Regions from separate parts of the Colwellia sp. MB3u-55 genome, predicted to be linked through region 2. Evidence: predicted binding sites of a transcription regulator. Region 2 holds the regulator's gene; each other region holds the start of a gene.
The links. The regulator sigma-54, encoded in region 2, starts transcription at its own class of promoters, with help from an activator protein. The targets are predictions, from matches to a motif close to GTTGGCACGNNNNTNGNNT.
Positions count from the first base shown of each region.

Region 1: H4J66_RS04410 (DUF2884 family protein) is a predicted target of sigma-54. The motif match lies at 2,035-2,053, and genes of this name have one in related genera.
Region 3: H4J66_RS06340 (P-II family nitrogen regulator) is a predicted target of sigma-54. The motif match lies at 1,814-1,832, and genes of this name have one in related genera.
Region 4: H4J66_RS20275 (PEP-CTERM sorting domain-containing protein) is a predicted target of sigma-54. The motif match lies at 2,213-2,231, and genes of this name have one in related genera.

Region 1 covers NZ_JACGUS010000077.1:49,413-53,295, forward strand. Annotated here, with positions in the region: gene H4J66_RS04395 (RNA methyltransferase) at 1-208, shown strand, start outside; gene H4J66_RS04400 (cold-shock protein) at 491-697, shown strand; gene zapE (cell division protein ZapE) at 1,017-1,940, shown strand; gene H4J66_RS04410 (DUF2884 family protein) at 2,106-2,915, shown strand; gene H4J66_RS04415 (EAL and HDOD domain-containing protein) at 3,047-3,883, opposite strand, start outside.
Region 2 covers NZ_JACGUS010000122.1:508,136-512,018, reverse strand. Annotated here, with positions in the region: gene rapZ (RNase adapter RapZ) at 1-416, opposite strand, end outside; gene ptsN (PTS IIA-like nitrogen regulatory protein PtsN) at 448-903, opposite strand; gene hpf (ribosome hibernation-promoting factor, HPF/YfiA family) at 949-1,236, opposite strand; gene H4J66_RS18490 (RNA polymerase factor sigma-54) at 1,260-2,768, opposite strand; gene lptB (LPS export ABC transporter ATP-binding protein) at 2,848-3,579, opposite strand; gene lptA (lipopolysaccharide transport periplasmic protein LptA) at 3,576-3,883, opposite strand, start outside.
Region 3 covers NZ_JACGUS010000102.1:101,775-105,657, forward strand. Annotated here, with positions in the region: gene H4J66_RS06335 (ammonium transporter) at 104-1,402, opposite strand; gene H4J66_RS06340 (P-II family nitrogen regulator) at 1,425-1,763, opposite strand; gene H4J66_RS06345 (phosphoribosylaminoimidazolesuccinocarboxamide synthase) at 2,093-3,196, opposite strand; gene rplT (50S ribosomal protein L20) at 3,472-3,831, opposite strand; gene rpmI (50S ribosomal protein L35) at 3,847-3,883, opposite strand, start outside.
Region 4 covers NZ_JACGUS010000106.1:4,941-8,823, forward strand. Annotated here, with positions in the region: gene H4J66_RS07370 (plasmid recombination protein) at 1-4, shown strand, start outside; gene H4J66_RS07375 (reverse transcriptase/maturase family protein) at 510-1,520, shown strand; gene H4J66_RS20275 (PEP-CTERM sorting domain-containing protein) at 1,494-2,105, opposite strand; gene H4J66_RS07385 (hypothetical protein) at 2,971-3,246, opposite strand; gene H4J66_RS07390 (replication endonuclease) at 3,789-3,883, shown strand, end outside.

The DNA of each region.
Region 1 (3,883 bases), on a different contig from region 2:
TGGCCCTGAAGATGGCACTATTAGTCAGGCTGTTATCGATAAAGCTGATGCTGTGGTATATATTCCAACGAATGGTTGTATGAATTTGGCAGCAACAGTAAATGTTTTGCTATATGACCGCTTAGCAAAGTCTGCAATAGCTATTGGTGACAATGAACTTATCCGAAAAAGTAGAGATACAAATAACACGGTAAAAGTGAAACAGTAAAATGGCTTGTTGATAGTGTTAATCTTACGGTTTGTTCATAAAACAAACAAAAGAATTAATAAAGTCGATAAAAAACTTGACTCTTTCTGCCAACGATATACAATGCACGCAGCTAGAAAGTACTACCTATATTTATGTACCAAGTTTCGAAGTTATGTTAGTAGCTCGTCCTGTTTAATAAGTCATAGCAACACTCTCAGCATCATCGTTTTAGCGGATTAAATTTATTTAATTGCTAGAAAAAAATTAAGATTAATTATATTAAACAAATAGGATACTATTATGTCTACAACTACTGGTACAGTAAAATGGTTCAACGAGTCTAAAGGTTTTGGTTTCATCGAGCAAGAATCTGGTCCTGACGTTTTCGCACATTTTTCTGCAATCTCTGGCGACGGTTTTAAAACTCTAGCTGAAGGCCAAAAAGTACAGTTTACTGTAACTCAAGGTCAGAAAGGTCCTCAAGCTGAGAACATTCAAGCTCTTTAATTTTGTATCTTGAGCTAACTTAGGTTACCTCATACAAATAAATTGCTAAAAAGGGTAAGACTTATGTCTCACCCTTTTTTTGTGGGAAAAATTTAGTTTCAACGTTTAAAACTTAAGATATGCTTTCAGCTTACCAAGCTCTATCTACTTCGAATAATTTTAAATACGATTATGCACAAGTTAATGCCGTTGCCAAACTTGATGATCTTTCTGAACAAATCTATCAACATGAGCGTAAATCTTGGCTTGCTAAACGACTGAAAAATCGTCTGCTATTCGTGGTATTTATCTTTATGGGAGAGTCGGTCGTGGTAAAACCATGCTTATGGATCTCTTCTTTCAAAATTTAGCCGTTACTGCTAAAAAACGTATTCATTTTCATCGTTTTATTGAAGAAGTACATCAACAATTAAATTTATGTACAGGACAAAGTGACCCATTAACGTTTATTGCTAAGCAATGGGCTAAAAAGATCAAAGTACTGTGTTTTGATGAGTTTTATGTTTCAGATATTGGTGACGCTATGTTGCTTTCTGGCTTATTTCAGGCGTTCTTTCAACAAGATATTATTTTAATCGCTACCTCTAATTGTCGACCCGAAGAACTTTATCGTAATGGGTTACAGCGTGAAAGATTTTTGCCAACCATCGATTTAATTAATCATTATTGCCAAGTGTTATCGGTTGATGGTGCTGCAGATCATCGCTTAGAGCATTATGATGAAACCGCAATTGCATATCGTGATTATACTTACCCATTAAATAACAAAACGCTTAGACAAAGGTTTTTAGATATTACGGGCATTGTGGGTACTTCAGGTAATATAACTGTTAACCACCGTAAAATCCCTTTTCAAGCGAAAACAGACACTATTATACTTTTTGATTTTTATGCACTATGTTCAGGCCCTAGAAGTCAGCGAGACTACATTAGCCTAGCTGATCATTTTAAACTGGTATTGCTTGGCCAAGTTCCTCAATTTGACGGAGAGCGCATAACGTCTGTTATATCGGGTGTAGAAGATGACTATCAACGCGACGGTAAATTATTAAGCCAACTTTGCCATTTAGATGACGAAGCTCGGCGCTTTATTGCTGTTGTTGATGAATTTTATGATAGAAATATACGACTTATTATTAATACTGAAGTTGATATAATTGAGCTTTATCAAGGACAGCAATTAAGTTTTGAATTTGCTCGCTGCCAATCCCGTCTCATTGAAATGCAACAATTAGCATATTAACCAAAAATGTGTTTATTTCACTAATAATTAGTATTTAATTTTTAGTTTGTTTTATGGATTTATTATATCTTATTGAATTTTATTGGTTTTACTAGTTGGCACTAGTTTTGTAATGTCTATATTAAGTTAGGCATTATTTAATCGATAACAATCGAAGGGCATAATATGAAAACACTCATCGCAACATCACTTATATTGGCAAGCAGCACTACGTTCGCTTCCACCGCATCTTTTACAAATGACTCATGCAATGCAACAATATCTGGTGGTATTAAAATTACGCCAACCGCTATTGAATTCTCTAAAAGTAAACTGCCACTCTATAAAATTGTTGATAATGAACGATTATATGTCAATGGTGTTCAAGTTGACTTAACAGATAATCAGCAATCCTTGATTCATGATTATTCGTCTGGCATTAGGGCTGCAGTTCCACAAGTAAAAAGTGTTGCATTGGATGCTATCGATCTTGCGAATGACGGCATTAACTTAGCGTTTAATGAGTTACTAGGTCAAGATAATACGCTGAGTGCTGAAATTACTAGTCAACTTTCAGAAATACGTAAAGAAGTTGATCTGGGCTTAACCAGTGATAATGACATTTATTTTGATGAGGATGGTTTTTCAGGAGAAAACTTTTTCAACGAAGATTTTGAGCAACGTATTGAAAGTGCGATAGAAAAGACGGTGCAAAATTCGATTGGTAGTTTAATGATAGCGGTAGGTCAACAGATGCTTTTCTCTGGTGGCGATATGAACGCTTTTGAATCTCGTATGGAGGATTTCGGTGAAAAAATGGAAAACGAAATGGAATCTCGTGGTGAACAAATTAAAAAAAGTAGTAAAGTACTTTGTCAATCTGTTGTCGACATCGATGCACTTGAAGACAGGTTAACTAACGAAATAATAGTGTTAAAAGACTTTAATTTATTAACCACTACTGTTTCATCTAAAAACACTAAAGAACTTATGTAATGTTAACTAAATACGGATAAACTTCTCTAGCGCCGATTATAACATGGGCGCGTTATTCTCTAATTATTGACAATAAAAAACGAGTAAACAATTTGGTTACTCGTTTTTTGTCAATTGAACCACTGACTTAATTAACTGCCATTGGTCATTTGTGACTGCTCGTCAGCCCATGAAAGTGCTTGGTTGTAATCTCTAATGACTTTTTCTTTTTCTATACCTAACTTATTCATAACAACAATGGTTTTATCCCATTGTGCATGCTCAATGTACTCTAATAACTGGATTAATTCAGCCAATACACCTTTCTTAGTGAGTAAAGAGTCCTTTATCTCTTGTGCAAGTGGTAACTTTTCTAAAACAGTTTCAAGTTTTTCATCTAAAATGGCATCAATTAATGATAATAAGCCCGTTAAGAATGCAATCGATGAATCTATTGGAGCACTAATATCCTTTGAGAGAAGTTCACAAAATTTAGCACGAGCCATCGCTGAATTAATTAACTCTGAAGGTTTGTCAGGGTTAACATTTATAGCAAACATCAAACCTAAAAATCGTTTTAATTCTTGTGATCCTAGAGTTACAAGTGCTTGTTTTATTGTTGATATTTCATTGCGTCTGCGAAATGTTGCCGAGTTAACATATCTTAATAGTTTATAAGAAAGTGTTACATCGCGTTCAAACACAGAAGTAATACTGATTAAATCTAATTCGGGTTTTGATGTTTCATAAAGTAACTCAGCCATGGCAATCTGTGATGGAGAGAGACTTTTAGTTTTTATCATCTCAGGCTTAGCAAAGAAAAAACCTTGGAATAGTTCAAAGCCTAATTCTAGTGCTTGATTATACTCGTCGTAAGTTTCAACTTTTTCTGCAAGCAACTTAATATCAGGGAAATTAGCAATCGCTTGTTTAACTTCTTTAATTTCTTCAATAGTGGATATTTTCCAATCTATTTTTATTATTTTGAT
Region 2 (3,883 bases):
AACTGGCTGGTATTAATATACAAACCCGCACGCGTCGAAATAGGCTCAAGCAGCTTTTTCTCTAAAGAGATGGCTTGGTCGAGTGGAATATTTTGTTTAATTAAAGGATGCAAACGACGCGTTTCACTAAAACGTCGAATAAGATCAGAGTCATCGGCATCTAAATACAGGATATCGAGTTTTACCGTTTTTGGCAGATAATCTAATATCTCTGAAACATCATTAGGGTCATTGGGTAAGTTACGTACATCTAAACTAACCGCTACTTTGTCGTAATCATTAATAACGGTATGTGCTAATGCAGGCAATAAATTTACCGGAATATTATCGACACAGTAGTAGCCTAAATCTTCGAGTACACGTAAGGCGACACTTTTACCTGACCCTGAGCGACCACTGACTATCAAGAGTTTCATTTGAGTTTTCCTGGGTTATTATTAGATTTTATTAACGTTGAGCATGCTTTATTATAGTAAAAAGCTCTTGCGAATCTTTGCATTTTCTTATTTGCTTTGCGAATTGTTTAGTACTAAATATTTGCGCAATACTTTGTAAGGTATCTAAATGTTGTTGGCAGTTTTCTTCGGGTACAAATAACGCAATAATAATATCGACAGCACGGTTGTCTATCGCATCAAATTCAACGGCTTGTTCACTGGTCAGCAATACAGCAATAACTTGTGACGTGTTAGTTAATCGACCATGAGGAATCGCAATGCCATTTCCTATACCGGTAGATCCAACTTTTTCACGCGCCATTAAGCTTTCGAATAATTGATGAGTATCAATATTGTCGAATTTTTTTGCCGCAGTTGTGCTAATTATTTCAAGGAGTTTTTTTTTGCTTGTACCCTTAATTGCACACAGGGTGCAATCAAGGGTAAGGATATCTTGCAACTTCATTATACTACTTAGATTCTTTGGTGAGTGAACAGGCGATAAACAGCATTAATGCTGATTCGTTTTACCTTTGTACTTTAATATTTGCCGGTCAAGCTTAACAACAAGACTATCAATAGAGGCATACATGTCAGCATTTTCAGCTTTTGCATGTAAATCAGAGCCACTAACGTGAACAGTCGCTTCAGCAATTTGATTTGATTTTTCAACGGTGAGAACAACATGTACATTATTGATATGATCAAAATGTCGGCTTAATTTTGTCATCTTAGTCGTGACGTTTTCTCGTAAAGCTTCGGTAATGTCAACATGGTGGCCAGAAAGATTAATTTGCATAAGCTTAATTCCTCATCTTTTCGTTAAAGTAAACTTTTTCGTTGGTTAGAAGGTGGAATAGAAAGTGACTCTCGATATTTTGCTATGGTACGTCGAGCTACATTTATCCCTTGGTCGGCTAATAAATCAGCCATTTTACTATCACTAAGTGGTTTTGCTGGGATTTCGGCAGCAACAAATTTTTTGATTAGTGCACGAATAGCTGTTGATGAGCATTCGCCACCGCTTTCGGTGCCAACATGGCTTGAGAAGAAAAACTTCAGTTCGAAAATTCCACGTGGCGTATGCATGTACTTTTGTGTTGTCACTCGTGAAATGGTTGATTCATGCATATCGACAGCTTCGGCAATATCATTTAAAACCATTGGACGCATGGCTTCATTACCATGTTCAAAAAAGCCAATTTGACGTTGCACAATACAGTTTGACACTTTTAATAAAGTATCATTACGGCTTTCTAAGCTTTTAATAAACCATTTAGCTTCTTGTAAATTTGAGCGAATAAATTGTGTGTCCGCTGTCGACTTCATCGAACGTGACATCGAAGCATATTGCTGATTCACCGAAAGTTTTGGCGCAGTATCAGGGTTTAATTCGACCACCCAACGGCCATTTTTCTTTTCAACAGACACATCAGGAATAACGTACTGGTCGTCACTCTTCATCACACTATCGCCGGGTCTAGGGTCAAGTGATTGAATAAGACGTACCACTTCGCGCAGTTGGTCTTCTTTCAGTCGAGTTTTACGCATTAATGTACGATAGTCTCGGCTACCCAGCAGATTAATATGGTCACGCAAAACTAACTTACTTTCTGCTAGCCAAGGTGTAGCTGGGTCAAATTGATTAAGTTGAATGATTAAACATTCTGAAATTGAACGAGCAGCGACGCCGACAGGATCAAAGAGGTTAATACGTTTTAGTACCACCTCTATTTCATCAAGCTCTACTCCTTCAATGGCAACACTCTCTAAAATGTCTTCACTAGATACCGTTAAGTAACCGGCGTCATCAACCGCATCAATAATTGCTGTCGCTATAGTGCGGTCTGTTTCGGTAAAAGGGCTTAATTCCATTTGCCAGCGCAAATGATCTTGAATAGAGTCTTGGGTCTCGCCTTGGTAAGTATAATCTTCTGAAGAGGGGCCTGAACTTGAACTTGCTGCACCAGCTGTGTAGTTATCATCCCAAGTGGTATCCATGTTTAATTCTTCAGGGATATCGTTTTTGTCCATGGCTTCAGTAGTGGTGATTTCATCAATGGTAGGCGTAGCGTCTTCGCTACCATCAGAAGCTGGGGCTTCTTTAACATCACCAGTACCGGCAGTGTGAGCTTCTTCAAGGTTGTCAGTACTTTTATCTTCGGGATTATTTGAAGACTCATCCATTTCTAATAATGGATTGCTTTCTAAGGCTTCTTGAATTTCTTGTTGAAGCTCTAACGTAGACAGTTGCAGCAATTTGATTGCTTGCTGCAATTGTGGCGTCATGGTTAATTGTTGTCCTATGCGGAGTTGTAGAGTAGGGCGCATTTAGGTCATTAACTTCCTATTATTTTTAATGGGATATTTTCGTTTTTTTCATACGAAGATATTATTCACTTACTGACTACTATAGCGTGAATTGTTCACCAAGGTATACATCTCTTACATGTTGATTTGCAAGAATTTGATCTGCAGTACCTTCTGCAATAAGTTCACCATGACTAACAATATACGCATGTTCACATACATCGAGAGTTTCACGTACATTGTGATCAGTGACCAACACACCAATGCCACGTTCTTTTAAGTGTAGAATAATTTTTTTAATATCACCTACTGAAATTGGGTCAACACCAGCAAAAGGTTCATCTAATAAAATAAATTTTGGTTCAGCAGCTAAAGCGCGGGCAATTTCTACTCGGCGGCGTTCACCACCCGATAAGCTCATGCCTAAATTATCTTTGATATGACCTATGTTGAATTCTTCAACAAGATGTTCTAATTTTTCTTCACGTTCAGCATCTGATAATTCTTTTCGTGTTTGTAAAATAGCCATAATATTATCGTAAACACTGAGTTTTCGAAAAATAGAGGCTTCTTGTGGTAAATATCCGATGCCTTTTCTAGCACGCTCATGCATAGGCGCTAACGTCAGGTTTTCGTCATTTAAAATAATATCGCCACTATCACTTTCAACCAAACCAACGATCATATAAAAAGAAGTTGTTTTTCCGGCACCATTTGGGCCCAGTAAACCGACTATTTGTCCTGCTGAAACTTGCATACTGACATTTTTAACCACTTTTCTGCCTTTATAGGCTTTGGCAAGGCCTTTTGCCATTAGGGTGCTAGTGCTCATAAATTAATTTTTTCCTGAGTTTTCGCGTCTGTGGTTGTCGCTTTAATTTTTTCTTTTGGCTGAAAAATCGTTTTAGTGCGTTCGTTAGATTTACTTTCAGCATTAACATACTGAGTGGCAATATTGTAAGTAATTCTACTGCCACTAACTTCACTGCCTTCTTGCTGTAATAGCGCATTTCCTGAAATGATCACTAAATTATTTGCAGGCTCATATCTTATTTCGTCGGCTTGTAAGCTAAGTGGAGTGCCATCGGCTAAGGTTTGTTTAAAGGTTGCTGGCTTCCCTTTAGCGATGTAGGTTT
Region 3 (3,883 bases), on a different contig from region 2:
AGTGAAAAGAGTGCTTTTACTGAAAAAACAGCTCAGATAAGAAAAAGGCCTCTATTTCAATAAAGGCCTTGCTGTTTTTTGACGTCTAAATCATAAAATTTAACTACAAATTATACCCTGATTCATCATGTTCAATTAAATCAAGGCCTGTTATTTCTTGTTCTTTATCAACCCTTAATCCTTTAGTCATCAAGGAAACAAGCTTAAATAACACGTAAGAGACAACCGCGGTATAGACAATAACAGCGCCAATTCCCACTAATTGAACACTAACCTGCCCTAACATCGTGGTGATACCCTCTGCATAACCATAGCCACTAAAAGCGCCTAGCTCTGTAGAAGAAAACACACCCGCTAATAAAGTGCCTAAAATACCCCCAACACCATGCACGGGAAAAACATCTAAAGAATCGTCAATTTTTAACTTTTGTTTAATATAGACCGTTGAATAAAAACAAATAAAACCCGCAGAAATCCCTATCACTAGTGCGCCACCTGGGCCAACAAAACCTGATGCAGGTGTTATTGTCCCTAAACCGGCAACCATGCCCGTTACCGCGCCTAAGACACTCGCTTTACCAAATTTTTTCCATTCAATAGCAGCCCAAGTCAGTGCACCTGCTGAAGCGGATAAATGCGTGACTAACATGGCCATTGCAGCGTCACCATTCGCGGCTAAGGCACTGCCACCATTGAAACCAAACCAACCTACCCAAAGCAAACCTGCTCCCGTAATAGTCATGGTTAAGTTATGTGGCAACATAGGCGTTCGAGGGAAACCATATCGAGGACCTAAAACAACAGCAGCAACCAATGCGGCAACACCACAGGTAATATGCACCACAATACCACCGGCAAAATCATAAATGCCCATTTGGCCTAACCAACCGCCGCCCCAAACCCAATGAGTTACCGGAGCATAAACCGCTAGCAACCATAAGCCACTAAAGATTAACACTGCAGAAAACTTCATTCTTTCTGCATAAGCGCCAATAATAAGCGCTGGAGTAATAACCGCAAACGTCATTTGAAATAAAGCAAACAAGCTTTCTGGAATATCACCAACAAGGGTTTCTTTGGTTATTCCCATCATAAGTACTTTGCTAAAATCACCTATCCACGCATTACCTTCACCAAAGGCTAAGCTATAACCGACCACAAACCAAAGTATCGAAGAAAGAGCAGCAATTGAAAAACACTGCATAAGAATAGAAAGAATATTTTTACGTCGAACTAATCCACCGTAAAATAAAGCGAGTCCGGGTAAGGTCATCATTAGGACTAGAGCCGTAGATGTGAGGATCCACGCCGTATTCGCGCCGTTCAATTCGTCATTGCTGGCAAAACTCGGCAAGGCGACCACGGACAAAAGTAAAACAAAAAGTGTTAATACTTTATTCATCGTTACGCTTGAGTGTAACCGTTTAAATAGCTTCATTATCTGTTTCACCTGTTCTGATCCTAACAATACGTTCGATGTTAGTGACAAATATCTTACCGTCACCTATTTTTCCTGTTTGCGCTGTTTCTAGAATAGTGTCGATAACACGCTCAACCATTTCATCCTTAACAGCGAGCTCAAGTTTCATTTTTGGTAAAAAATCGACAACATATTCAGCACCACGATAAAGTTCAGTATGACCTTTTTGACGCCCAAAACCATTAACTTCGCTTAACGTTAATCCTTTTAGGCCTATCTCGCTGAGTGCTTCACGAACATCATCGAGTTTAAAAGGTTTGATTATTGCGGTTATCAACTTCATTTGTTCACCTTTAGTGCATATTATTTAAGATTGTTTATATAAATTTATTTAAGCACCATTTGTGCCCAAAGATACAATCAATTAAAAAACATGAAGTTAAAAAACAATAATGAATATCACACCGCTCAAATGCACCAAGATATTGCACAAAAGCACGACCCAAAAACCACATTGGTGCGCAAATTACGACCATTAGTCAGGTTTTATATTTTAAACAAGGTGTAAAGGGCAAAATTAAAGGGTTAGTATTAGCAAAGGTTAGAGATGATAAATAGCGCACAAAAAAAAACCCTACGGGTGTAGGGCTTTTAAGCAGAGACAATAACAACTTAATCGATTAGCTGATACTGCTCGCGTAAAATATCAATAATTTCAGCTTTAGGGTTAGCAGACAAAACAATTTTTTGACCGGTAATTTTCTCAGCGATCGCTGTGTATGTTTGTGATACATCCATTAACACGGATGCTGGTAACTCATTGTTACGAGCTAAAGCTAAGCGCTCGTCCATGCGATTTTTATTTAATAAAATATCATCATCAGGGAAATGTGCTAAAAGTAATTGGCGGAAACCTTCTTTCGAGTTTTCAACCACTTTACCGGCACGATATTGCTCGCCATCCCAAATACGTGAAGAATCAGGCGTACCCACTTCGTCCATATAAATTAACTTGTCGTTGCCCGCTTTATCTTTTACATAGCCAAATTCAAATTTAGTATCTACAAAGATTTGATCAAGCTTTGCCAACGCATCAGAAATAACGTCAAAACCTTCCGTTAATAATTTTTCGTATAAAGTAATATCATCAGGCGTCTTAAAATTAAAGGCTTCAAAATTATCTTCAATATTTTTGCGAGTAATATTAACATCATCAATAGCAGGAACGCCCGGAATGCCTTCTAAAATACCTTTTGTTGAAGGTGTTTGTAGAAGTTCAGGTAGCTTTGAATCTTTCAATAATCCTTCAGCTAATTCGATACCACAAAATTCACGTTCACCTTTTACGTATGAACGCCACATAGAACCAGTAATATACTGACGACAGATAGCTTCAATCATTACAGGTTTAGCTTTTTGTACGATCCAAACAAACGGATGTGGAATATCAAGAATATGACTATCGGCTAGACCTTGATCTTTAAATAATTTAAACCAATGATTTGATATAGCATTCAGTGATGCACCTTTTCCAGGTACACCTTGCATACCACCTTCGCCTTGCCAAATACATTCAAAAGCAGAAATACGATCACTAATAACCATAATGGCTAAAGGTGTGTCGTCGGCAACATCATAGCCTTTCTCTTGAATTAGTCGCTTACTATCCGCGTCGGTTAACCAATAAACACTGCGCACTTTACCGCTGTGAACTGGTGCATCGGTACGAATAGGTAAATCATTATTTACCGCTAAAATTTGATCTGCAAGACTCATCGGTTTAAACCTTAATTATCAAGTTAATATTAATTGTAGCGAATAATATCTTTGCGCGTTATCCCAAAAGATAAAATAGTATTCGGTATAATTAATAAAAACATTTTAATACATTATAACCAAGGTGTTTAGTTTAATTTCCAAAGTAAAGAACGGAGCTAATAACTATTAGTAAGTACTTTAAAACGCAGAAAGTGAGCTAAAGAACAAGTTAGTATGATTAAAAAAAGAAAAGGACGCCTAATGGCGTCCTTATCTCAAAGCTTTTTCAAGTTCTATGCAGCTAAAGCAGCTTTCGCTTTTTCAACTAAGAATGTGAATGTTGCTTTGTCGTATACTGCAATATCAGCTAGGATCTTACGATCGATTTCAATAGCAGCCTTTTTAAGACCATTAATGAAAACACTGTAAGATAAACCGTTTATGCGAGCTGCTGCATTTATACGAGTGATCCAAAGCTGACGGAATTGACGTTTACGTTGACGACGATCGCGGTAAGCGTACTGACCTGCTTTAGTTACTGCTTGATAAGCAACACGGTAAACACGGCTACGTGCTCCGTAATAACCTTTAGCTTGCTTTAGAACCTTCTTGTGACGTGCACGAGCTTGTACACCACGTTTTACTCTAGCCATTCTATATCTCTCCTATTAACCGTGACGTAAAAGTTTTTTAACTGACTTAATG
Region 4 (3,883 bases), on a different contig from region 2:
ATAAAAAACAAACTCCCCAAAGGGGAAGCCCCTTTTTTTTATTTATAGGGCATGAATTTTTACTTTTATAAATATATCTAATTGTTTGTTTTTATTTATTAGTACTCCTGAATAGATGTGGATCGCAGAAAATTATGAAACCTGCGACAGAAAATGAGATTGAAGCATTTTCCTTATATTCACTAATGCCACATTGAAGACCCTTTCCATTATGAAATAATGACCTCAAAATAGCCTGCTTAAAGTTAGAAAGCTGACATTAGTCTTTGCTTATCTAACTACAACTATTTCGTAACTATTCGATAAAGGAGATATTTTTCGGGAATGATTTCTTGTCAAAAACTATGAAAGCTGACACCAGTAGTGCTGAATATTAAGTTAAAGTGTCTGAAGGCTTTTACACATACGGCATAACAAAGGATTAAGAATCCTATGGTAGTATTTTGTAATGTAAATCATGGTTAATACATATGTATGAGTCGAATAAGTTTACAGTGGTATGAACATTAGTGATAACCGAATTAGTATCTGAATACTTAATCGATGAATCGTTTAGGTGGTTATGTAAACAACGCAAACACTTTCCTGTGAACAGTGATGTGTGGCATTGTCGATTTCATTGGAAAAGTATTAAACCCAAATTAATACGTGATTTATCAATTAACCGTTTCACTTTTCAACCACTACAAAAGGTAACAAAAGCTTCAGGTGAAGTTATTCACTTATGGACATCAATCGATAGTGTGGTATTGAAATTGTTATCATTGGTGTTATCACATTATTTACCGTCATCTAAGCTGTGTACACACTTAAAAGGGCATGGTGGTAGTAAACAAACAGTAACTTCAATACAAGCTGAAATACCGAATAATACCTTTGTATTTAGAACGGATGTTAAATCGTATTATGAGTCCATCAATCACGAAATATTGTTAGACAAGTTATCGGTTTACATCAAAAATAAAATGGTAATGAACCTACTAGCGCAGTATCTAAAACGAAGTGTTGAATCTGGAGGTTTATTTAAGGATATAAAACAAGGTATTTCATCAGGGTGTCCGTTAAGCCCTTTGATATCGAGTTTTTATCTTTATGAGTTAGATAAAGAAATGGAAGATAAATCCGTATTCTATCGACGTTATATGGATGATATTATCGTACTATCACCATCAAGGTGGAAATTACGCAAAGCGATAATAACAGTTAATCAACATTTTGAAAAACTAAAGTTAAAACAACATCCTGACAAAACAGACATAGGTAGGATTAGTAATGGATTTGACTTTTTAGGATATCAGTTTGGACAAGAAAAAATAACCGTGTCAAAACGAACAGTACAAAATCACATTCGTCGAATAACGCAGCTTTATGAGCAAAAAAAGCATCAACCAAATTGGAAGATGCTTCTTGATGATTATCGACAACGTTGGGTTACATGGGTTTTATCAGGCATACCGTCGTCAATAATTAATTTTGATTCTGAATCAATAAACTTAAGATTGTTTCTTAAATCGACGTGATGCTAAACCAATCATGCCTAATGCAAAAATAGCAAGTGTTGAAGGTTCTGGAACCTCCGCCTTCTTGACGAGCCAAGTATTTGTGCGGATGTTGGTCGCGCTGTGACTCTCAGGTCCCCATGAATCGTCTCTTAAGAATCCCTGAGCGACTTTATCGCTCCACCACCCGATTTGTACTGTACGGGGTGCTCCAGCTCTATTTGAGTAACTTGAAATTTCAGTCGTCATGCCGTTTAAATACCCATGATTAGCATTATCTCCATAATAAGAACCATCTCCTAACATCATCACTAGTGCTTTGAATGAAAATATTGAAGTGTCCCATGTGCGCCCTGTTCCTGTTGTAGGGATTAGAACGTTGTTATTTTGATGAAGTAAAAGTCCTAATACCTCTGAAGTTGAAGCAATTTCCCAACCGATAAGGCTGCCACTAGTTGTGCTTGCTAATACATCATTATATGACATGTTATCGGTGAACCTAGCGTCTAACCACTGCCAGCCCGTAACGCTATCAGTGACGTACCCATCATGGTCTGTAATAAGACCAGCATTCGACAAACAGCTAGTAGTTATGGCTAAAACCATAAATACCTTATTTAAAAATTTAAATTTCATATGTGTTCCTTATATCCCTTTCCAAAAATCTGGGTAGGTAATCGTTGTTAAAGTAATCTATGAATCCCCGCACATTAATACAAAAATCATACCAAACTTAAAATATCAAACAATTTCAATATGATGATAATTTATGCAGTGTTTAATTAAGTAACACTGTAAAATAATCTGACACAAAATAACTTATCAACCGGTTGTTTCGATTGAACAATATTAACAAACTGTAAATAAAACTAGTTTTAGTATAAAAATATTATTAGATGATTAAATTTCATCTTCAACCTGATATAAACCACTACAACATTCATGCTTAAACCACTTAAAACAAGTGTTTCAGTAGTGTAATTGATTAAAACTCAGTGATGCTAATTGTTGTATTCCAACACCGTAACACCACTACATACCAGTATATTCAACACCTAGCAACTGACTTGTAATCCGTTGGTTTGACATGTCATTAATTGGTCTTACTACAAATTCAAGATATTGATTTTATAATGTAAGTTATCTATTTCTATATTCATGAAATTAGCTTAAAACAAGATGGTAAAATTCAAAATATGCATAATAACGGAGTTTTATCCGTTGCTAGTGGGAGTCGGACATTGGCAAAGCGAACTTTGATTTTTTATTCTGTTAACAGTAACTTTAGTCTCAACTTTAACATCTTAAATTTGAACTCCACTGTCTCCTTAGAGCTTCAAGCGGACGTTAGGATTAACGAGTGGCTAACGTCTGCAATGCGCACTTTTTTGACATGGAAGGGAATTGATAAACCTTAGTAATTTAAAGAATACGCACCGCTAAGTGCGTAGATTATAATGAATCACTTTAACTAAGCTTTACTGATGCTCGTAATTTGAAGGCCGTTTGACATTAAGCCACCAGCATCAACAACAAACTCATTCGGATAATCAAAAGAAAAACCTTTAATGAATGCGTCTGCTGATAAATCAACTTCTTTAGCATTAACTCCCTTAGCTTGACCTTCAGCTCCAAACCCAACTGCTTTTACAGCAATATTAGCTTTGTAAATCTCATAAGCATTACCTGTTTTTTTAGATACGCCTTTGCTCTTAGTAATACTTAATATTTGAACTTTCTCTGACATAATGTTTTCTCTAATTAGTTGGAAATCCGTTTCCGCTATGCTTTCCCTATACACATATCATGCAGTATATTAAATAAAACAGTCAAGAGAAATACACTGTACAAGTGTACATAGTTTATTTCATCCTTTAATAATGGTTACTTATTTATCAATAACTTAAGTGCGACTACTGTATTTATAGCTTGTTTTCATTAATTATTAACCCTAACGCTTGTTTTATTAGGTTTTTATGTTATAAATAATGGTTATGTAGGGTATAAGCACCGTTTATAGCGGGATAACAAAATAAGTCAAGTGACTGTTGACGTTGAAGTTTTTACTTAAATCAGTAGTAATAAGTTTGACGAGTGAGATTAAATATGCTTATAATAGATACATCAACAGCTAACAGTTTATGAAGAGTGTTTAAACAAGTAAAAAAAAACAGAAAACGAATAAATATGCAGTAAAAGTGAATTTACGCATTAAAAAACCTAAATGGAATTAAAACTTAAAACACTTAAATTGTTAGTTGCATATTAACGTTTTTAGGTGGTTTTTAAGTGAGTACAGTTCAAAATACATACAGTGTAATAGCAGACATAAAAAAATGTGGATGCAATAGAAATTCGTTTGATGCTATAAGCATTAAAGCGTT